Regions from separate parts of the Variovorax sp. P1_H12_2 genome, predicted to be linked through region 1. Evidence: riboswitches for the same ligand, from Rfam matches in the RefSeq annotation. Region 1 holds a riboswitch; the other holds the start of a gene.

Region 1 (4,159 bases):
TGCGCCGAAAGCGCAGCGCGAGCGCGTTCAACGGGCCACGGGGCCAAGAGGTGAATCATGGGCAGCAGGACGCTTCTTCGCACGGGAGACTGGCGGCGGCCGTGCACCGCGATGGCCCTGCCGGCCCTGGCCGCGCTGCTCTGGATGGCCGCGCCGCACGCGCGCGCGCAAGACAAGTCCGTGCTCACGCCCTTCTCGAGCGCGACCGGCGCCCAGGCGCCGGCGCCGTGGCACTTCACCACCTTGCCCAACAAGGTTCCGACCCGGTTCGAGGTCGAGCAACTCGAGGGCCAGCGCGTGCTCAAGGTCGACGCCAATGGCTCCTACGGCAATCTGGTCCACCCCGTCAGGGTGGAGCTCAACAGTCAGGCCACGCTGGCCTGGCGCTGGCGGGTCGAGGCGTTCGTCGAGGGCGCCGACCTGCGCACGCGCTCGGGTGACGATGGCGCCGCCAAGGTCTGCGTCTTCTTCGATTTTCCGGCCGACCGGCTGTCCGTCGGCGAGCGCACCCGTCTGTCGCTGGCGCGCCGCGCGACCGGCGAGGCGGTGCCGACCGAGACCCTGTGTTACGTCTGGGACAACAAGGAAGCCAAGGGCAACGCGTTCGACAACGCGTTCACGAAGCGCATCCGCATGGTCGTGCTCGAATCGGGCGCGGCGCCCAAGCCGGGCAGCTGGATCGCCGAACGGCGCAACCTGCTGACCGACTACAAGCGCGCCTTCGGCGACGAGGCCGGCGACCTCCTGCCCGACGTGACGGCGGTCGCCGTCTCGGCCGACGCCGACAACACGCACGGCCACGGCCTCGCCTATTTCTCGGACCTGGACCTGCGCGGCGCCCTGGCGACCCAGGTTGCCGGGCCGGCTCCCGCCGAGCGTCCTCCGACGCAGGGCCAGTAACAGCGCAGCATCTCATCGACTGTCAACGTCCCGAAAGCCATGAACGACTTTGTCGCACTCCTTGCCAGCCAGGGCGCCGCCCTGGTCTTCGCCGCCACGCTGGCGACGCGCCTCGGCGCGCCGGTGCCGGCGGTGCCCTTCCTGATCGTCGCCGGCGGGCTGACGGTCGGCGGGCAGGTGTCCTTCGTCGCGGTGGTGGTGGCGGCAGTGCTCGGCAACATCCTCGGCGATGGCGTCTGGTTCCTGGCCGGACGCCGCTGGGGCTACCGCGTGATGCGACTGCTCTGCCGCATCTCGCTGTCGCCCGACTCCTGCGTCAGGCGCAGCGAATCGATCCTCGGCCGCTGGGGCGGACTGTCGCTGATCGCAGCCAAGTTCGTGCCGGGGGTGTCGGTGGTGGCGCCGCCGATGGCGGGTGCGCTCGGCATGTCGAACCTGCGCTTCCTGTCCTATGAAACCGTGGCGGCGCTGATCTGGACGCTGGCCTTCCTGTTCGTCGGCCGGATCTTCCACGCCGCGATCCAGGACGTGCTGACCGTGATCTCCAACATCGGCCTGACCGCACTGGTGCTCGGCGTGCTGGCGCTGGCGGCATTCATCGGCTGGCGCTATCGCCAACGCCGGCTGGCGCAGCAGCAGGCCGACGACATCGAGCACATCCAGGTCGAGGCCTTGCGCGAAGCCCTGGCGGCGGGCGCCGGGCTGACGGTGATCGATGTGCGCTCCGACGAGGCGCGCGCCCTCGATGCGCGGGCGATCCCCGGCGCCATCGGCATCGGGCTCAAGCAGTTGCCGAAGCGGCTGGACACCTTTGCCGATGGGCGCGAGCTGGTGGTTTTCTGCGACTGCCCCGACGACGCCTCGGCGATCGCGGYGGCGCGCGTGCTGATGGCCGCCGGCCAGCCGCGGGTGCGCGTGCTGGCGGGCGGGCTGGACGCCTGGGTGGCGATGACTGCGGCCGACGCGTCCGGCGCCGCCGAGCCGAAGCGGGTGGTCGTTCCGCTGGCGGTTGCACGAACCGCTTGATCCTGCGGCCGCAGGCGGCCTAGAATCGGCCCCGCTCCGGGGTGCACGCAGACGCGTGCTGAGATGGCCAAGCGGCCAAACCCGCGAACTTGATCTGGTTCATACCAGCGTAAGAAGAGCTGCGACTCCCCGGCGCCCTCTCGTCCCTGAACGAGCGGTGCCGCAAGGAGGCATCGCGGAGCACCCGTTGATCCACAACCCGGAGTGCCCCGCATGAATGCCCACGACAAGTTCGCCTCCCTCCTCACGCTCACGCGCGAGCCCTTTCCCGCCTCGACCAAGGGCGTCATCGCCGGCGGCCGGCCCGACCTGCGGGTGCCGGTGCGCGAGGTTGCTCTGTCCAACGGCGAACAGGTTTCGCTCTACGACACTTCCGGCCCGTACACCGATCCGGCCGCCGACATCGATGTGCGTCGCGGGTTGCCTGGCGTGCGCGACGCCTGGATCGCCGAGCGCGGCGACACCGAGAGCTACGAAGGCCGGCTGCACCTGGCGCTTGACGACGGCGCGACGCACGCGGACCGCGACGCCCGGCGCATCGCCGAACTGCGCGCCGGCGCCGCCGCACTGCAGCGCACGCCGCGGCGTGCGAAGTCCGGCGCCAACGTGACGCAGATGCACTACGCGCGGCGCGGCATCGTCACGCCCGAGATGGAGTACGTGGCGCTGCGCGAGAACGGCCGCCGCGAATGGATGGCCGAGTACATGGCCGACGAGGCGCGCGAGAAGCGGCTGGCCGGCAACCCGATGGGCGCCCGCATCCCGAAGATCATCACGCCCGAATTCGTGCGCGAGGAGGTGGCGCGCGGCCGCGCCATCATCCCGGCCAACATCAACCACCCGGAAGTCGAGCCGATGGCGATCGGGCGCAACTTCAAGGTCAAGATCAACGCCAACATCGGCAACTCGGCCGTCACCTCGAGCATCGAGGAAGAGGTCGAGAAGCTGGTCTGGGCGATCCGCTGGGGCGCCGACAACGTGATGGACCTCTCCACCGGCCGCAACATTCACACCACGCGCGACTGGATCGTGCGCAACAGCCCGGTGCCGATCGGCACGGTGCCGATCTACCAGGCGCTGGAGAAGGTCGGCGGCGTGGCGGAAGACCTGACCTGGGAGATCTACCGCGACACGCTGATCGAGCAGGCCGAGCAGGGCGTCGACTACTTCACGATCCATGCGGGGCTGCGGCTGCCCTTCATCCACCTCACGGCCGACCGGCGCACCGGCATCGTCTCGCGCGGCGGCTCGATCATGGCCAAGTGGTGCATCTCGCACCACAGGGAGAGCTTCCTGTACACGCACTTCGAGGACATCTGCGAGATCATGAAGGCCTACGACGTGAGCTTCTCGCTCGGCGACGGCCTGCGCCCCGGCTGCGCCTCGGACGCCAACGACGAGGCCCAGTTCGCCGAACTGCGCACGCTGGGCGAGCTGACGCAGATCGCCTGGAAGCACGACGTCCAGACCATGATCGAAGGCCCGGGCCATGTGCCGATGCACCTGATCCAGGCCAACATGGACGAGCAGCTCAAGCACTGCCACGAGGCGCCGTTCTACACGCTGGGCCCGCTGACGATCGACATCGCGCCGGGCTACGACCACATCGCCAGCGCGATCGGCGCCGCGATGATCGGCTGGGCCGGCACCGCGATGCTGTGCTACGTGACGCCCAAGGAGCACCTGGGCCTGCCGGACCGCGACGACGTCAAGCAGGGCATCATCGCGTACAAGATCGCGGCCCATGCGGCCGACGTGGCCAAGGGGCACCCGGGAGCGCGCTCGCGCGACGACGCGCTGTCCAAGGCGCGCTTCGAGTTCCGCTGGCAGGACCAGTTCAACCTCGGCCTGGACCCCGACACCGCGCGCGAGTTCCACGACGAGACCTTGCCCAAGGACAGCAGCAAGGTGGCGCACTTCTGCTCGATGTGCGGCCCGAAGTTCTGCTCGATGAAGATCACGCAGGAGGTGCGCGAGTACGCCGCCCAGCGCGGCATCGAGGCCGGCGATGCGGTCGAGGATGGCATGGCCGGCAAGTCGGCCGAGTTCAAGGCGGCCGGCGGCGAGATCTACATTCCGATCCAGCCGGCCTGAAATGAAACATCCCCCGAAGCGCCTGCGGCGCCTCCCCCCCTCAAGGGGGGCGATACCAGTGGCCCGGCAAAGCCGGTTCCGCGGTATCCCTGGCATTGGTCTGCGCCGGTTTCATGCGACGCAGGTCACGCGAACGCCT
Region 2 (4,159 bases), on a different contig from region 1:
GTGATCGATCCAGCGCCGAACTTGGCGCGAAGCGCCTTCGACGCGGCACGGCTCACCTCGGCGAACGCTTCGTGGTCCGCTGCAGCAGAAGCCGCGCGAACGACCAGGCAGCAGGCTGCGAGCTTCTCGGCTTCGTTGCGCAAGCGACGGGCCTTGCCCTCGCTCTGGGCCGCGCGCTTCGTCTCCAGCGACGCGGGCGAAGGATCCGCAGGGGAGAGAGGAAGGTTCGGTTCGAGCGGCATGGATGCGTTCATTTTCAAGGAGCCTCGGATTGTCGCCGCAGCAGTGCCGTGCAAGACGGGCCGCATGACCGCGCCCCATCGACGCTAGTGGGCGCCTTCCCCTTCCATCCCCGCGCTGTACTTCCCCTCGCTGGCCAGGCCATTGAGCCGTGCCCGCTTGAGCAGCGCGTCCTGGCACGCGCGCGCATGGGCAGGTTGACCCTGCCACGCCTGCAGCGCCGGATCCTGCAGCGCGCGCCCGTAGGAGAAGCTCAGCTGCCAGGGCTGCCGGCCCGGGCGATTGAGCGCATCCAGGTTGGCGGTCGCTTCGACAGGCGACTGCCCGCCCGACAGGAAGTTGATGCCCGGGACCGCCGCCGGCACCGCGCGCCGCAGCACGCGGAGGGTCTCCGCCGCCACCTCCTCGGGACCGGCCTGCCGCGCATGCGCCTTGCCAGGCACCACCATGCTGGGCTTCAGCAGGATATGCTCGAGCACCACGCGATAGCGATGCAAGGCCACGAACACTTCGTGCAGCACCTCCTGCGTGACCTCCGCGCAGCGCGCCAGGCTGTGGTCGCCGTCGATCAGGACCTCCGGCTCGACGATCGGCACCACCCCCTGCGACTGGCAGATCGCCGCGTAGCGCGCGAGCGCCTCGGCGTTGGCCTCGATCGCCATCCGGCTCGGYAGCGTGCCGGAGACGTTGTAGACGGCGCGCCATTTCGCAAAGCGCGCGCCCTGCGTCACGTAGGCTTCGAGGCGCTGGGCGAGTCCGTCGAGTCCCTGCGTGATCTCGTCGCCGGGCGCGAGTGCCAGCGGGCCCTTGCCGGCGTCGACCTTGATGCCCGGCACGATGCCTTGCCGCGCGGCCAGGGCCGCGAGCAGCTCGCCGTCGTCCGCGCTCTGGCCCAGGGTCTCCTCGTACAGGATGACGCCGCTGACGTACTCGCCCAGGCCGGGCGTCGACAGCAGCAGGCTGCGGTAGGCGCGCCGGTTCTCCGGCGTCGACTCGACGCCGATCGCCTTGAAGCGCTTGGCAATGGTCGGACCGCTCTCGTCGGCGGCAAGAATTCCCTTGCCCCTGCGAACCAGCGCTTCCACGGTGGCTTGAAGATCATCGGAAGTGGCCATGGCGGATCCCTTCGTTCGAGCGGGACTCAGTCTCCTGCTTCGAGGCGCCGGAGCGCAAGCCCATGCCGGCCGTGGTGTCTTGGTCGAGGTCTGCACGTGCACGGGCATCCGATGACCCTTCATCCGATCCCGGTGAACACGCTTCGCAGCAGCACCTCCGGGATGCATGTAATATCGCCAACGCTCCGGGGTGCACACGACAGTGCTGAGATTCAAACCCGCGAACTTGAACCGGTTAATGCCGGCGGAAGAAGAGCCAACACTTCGATCATCGGCGGATCCTGCCGTGCTCGAAGTGGCCTTCGGAGCATCCGTTTCACGGTCACGAAGAAGTCTCCTTATGAACCAGCCCCCTGCAGATCGACCCGCGGCCACAGCCGCGGCCGGCGATGTGGTCGCCGACGTGCTCGCCTTCATCGCGCAGGACGGGTGCACCGACGACGCGTTCGATCGGCTGGCGTTGCGCCTGTTCGCCCACCAGTACGGCAACAACCCGGCGTACCGGCGCTTCTGCCAGCGGCGCGGCGCAACCCTGCGCCACGTGAAGCGCTGGAGCGACATCCCGGCGGTGCCGATCGACGCCTTCAAGGAACTCGACCTGCGGTGCGAGCCGCCGGCCGCCACGGACCGGGTCTTCATGACCAGCGGCACGACCCGCAGCGAGGTGAAGGGCCGTCACTTTCATCCGACGCTGGCGGTCTACGACCGGTCGATGATCCGCAACTTCTCGAACCGGTTCATGCGCGGCAGCGGCCGGATGCGCATGGGCATCCTGTTCCCCACCGAAACCGTGCTGGCCAATTCCTCGCTGGCCCACTACCTGGCGCTCGCGCTGAATGAATTCGGCACCGAGGAGAGTCGCTACTTCGTGAGCCCGCAGGGGCTGGACATCGCCGGCCTGTGCGATGCGCTGGCGGACGCCGAACGCCGCGGCTCGCCCTATGCGCTGCTCGGCGCCAGCTACAGCTTCGTGCATCTGATCGACGAACTCGAGCAGCGCGGCCTGTCGTTCCGCCTGCCGGCAGGCAGCCGGGTCCTGGACACCGGCGGCTACAAGGGACAGTCGCGCGAATTGCCGCTCGACGCCTTCTATGCGGAGCTGTCGGCGCGGCTCGGCATCGAACGATCGCAGTGCATCAACATGTACGGCATGACCGAGCTGAGCACGCAGTTCTACGACGCCGGCAATGCGTCGGTGCCGTCGGTGAAGTCGGGGCCGCACTGGATCCGCTCGCGCCTGGTCGACCCGCTCACGGGCCGCGAGGTCGCGCGCAGCGAGCGCGGAATCCTGGTCCATTGCGATCTCGCCAACTTCAATTCCGTGACCACCATCCTGACCGAGGACGTAGGCCTGGCCGCCGACGGCGGGTTCCTGCTGCTCGGCCGCGCCGAAGGCGCTGAGGCCAAGGGCTGTTCGCTGGCGGTGGAGGAATTCATCCGGGCGGCAGCGGCATGAAGACACTRCGCGCGGTTGCCGGTTACCTGCCTGGCCTGGCGCCGGCGGACGTGCAGTGGCAGCCTCTGGTCTTCGAATCGGGCACCACGCGGCTCGAAGTCGCGGTGCCCGTGCTGAGTCCGCCACAGATGACCGCGCTCGCCTTGCGGGTCAAGCAGGCCAGCCGCCTCCATCTGAAGACGATGACCGTGTCGCAGATCGTGGCCGTGGTGGATCGCGCGATCGCCCGCCTGCTCGACCCGGCCGACCCCTGCCGCATGCAGGCCGACCAGCTGCTGCCGATCGTCAGCRGCTATGACGCCGAAATGGTCCGCCTGGGCCTCACGGCTTTCCTCCAGACCTTTCGCGCGCCGCAACTGCATCGCTTCGTCGCCGAAGACTTCGCCAATCCCAAGCTGCTGGACGAGTTCCAGCCGCGACCCAAGGGCGGCGCGGCCAAGGCGTTCGGGCCGGATCTGCTGGTTCACAGCTGGGCCGGCAACGTGCCGGCCCTGCCGCTGTGGAGCCTGGTCTGCGGATTGCTGGTGAAGGCCGGCAACATCGGCAAGCTGCCGAGCGCGGAGCCGCTGTTCGCAGGCCTGTTCGCGCGGCTGCTGGCCGAGGTCCACCCGCCGCTGGCCGACTGCCTGGCCGTGGTGTGGTGGAAAGGCGGCGAGAAGGAACAGGCGTCGGCCCTCTATGCCGAGGCCGACACGGTGCTCGCCTACGGCGGCAACGACGCGCTGGACGACATCCGCCGCCGCCTCCCGGTCACGACGCGCTTCCTGGCGTACGGCCACAAGCTGGGCTTCGGCCTGGTCGGCGCCGCGGCCCTCGACACCCTGCGCGCGCCGGCGACGGCTCGCCTGGCCGCCTGGGACGTGATGCGCTACGACCAGCAGGGCTGCTATTCGCCGCATGTCTTCTACGTCGAGCGCGGCGGCAAGGTGTCGCCGCGCGAATTCGCCCAGTACCTCGCCAGCGAGCTCGCCAACCTGCACAACCGCTTCCCGCGCCGGGCCCTGGCGCTGGAGGAGTCGGCCGCGGTCGCCGGATGGCGGCAAGCCATCGAGCTGCAGTCGATGTCGGGCGGCGGCGAGCCTGTCTGCGAGCTGATCGGCGAAGCCGGTGCGGCCTGGGGCGTCGCTTACGCCGATGAAGCGCGGGCCTTGGCCCCCACGGCGCTGAACCGCAGCATCCAGGTCGTCGCGGTCGATTCGCTGGAACAGGTGATCGCGCAAGTGGCCGCGCACCCGCCCTTTCTGCAGACCGCGGGCGTGGCGGCCGCACCGGCCGAACTGTTCCGGCTGTCGGAGTTGCTGGGCGCTGCCGGCGTCACCCGCATCACGGCCATCGGCTCGATGACCTC

The links. Region 1 has a riboswitch for thiamine pyrophosphate ahead of thiC (phosphomethylpyrimidine synthase ThiC). Riboswitches for the same ligand answer to the same signal wherever they lie in the genome.
Region 2: another riboswitch for thiamine pyrophosphate. It lies ahead of AC1D2K_RS05385 (LuxE/PaaK family acyltransferase); the one in region 1 lies ahead of thiC (phosphomethylpyrimidine synthase ThiC).

The regions. Positions count from the first base shown of each region.
Region 1 covers NZ_JBFUCI010000089.1:4,969-9,127, forward strand. Annotated here, with positions in the region: gene AC1D2K_RS11665 (DUF3047 domain-containing protein) at 58-900, shown strand; gene AC1D2K_RS11670 (VTT domain-containing protein) at 940-1,926, shown strand; TPP riboswitch at 1,954-2,059, shown strand; gene thiC (phosphomethylpyrimidine synthase ThiC) at 2,140-4,020, shown strand.
Region 2 covers NZ_JBFUCI010000029.1:860-5,018, forward strand. Annotated here, with positions in the region: gene AC1D2K_RS05375 (hypothetical protein) at 1-254, opposite strand, end outside; gene AC1D2K_RS05380 (class I fructose-bisphosphate aldolase) at 327-1,355, opposite strand; TPP riboswitch at 1,532-1,625, shown strand; gene AC1D2K_RS05385 (LuxE/PaaK family acyltransferase) at 1,696-2,811, shown strand; gene AC1D2K_RS05390 (acyl-CoA reductase) at 2,808-4,159, shown strand, end outside.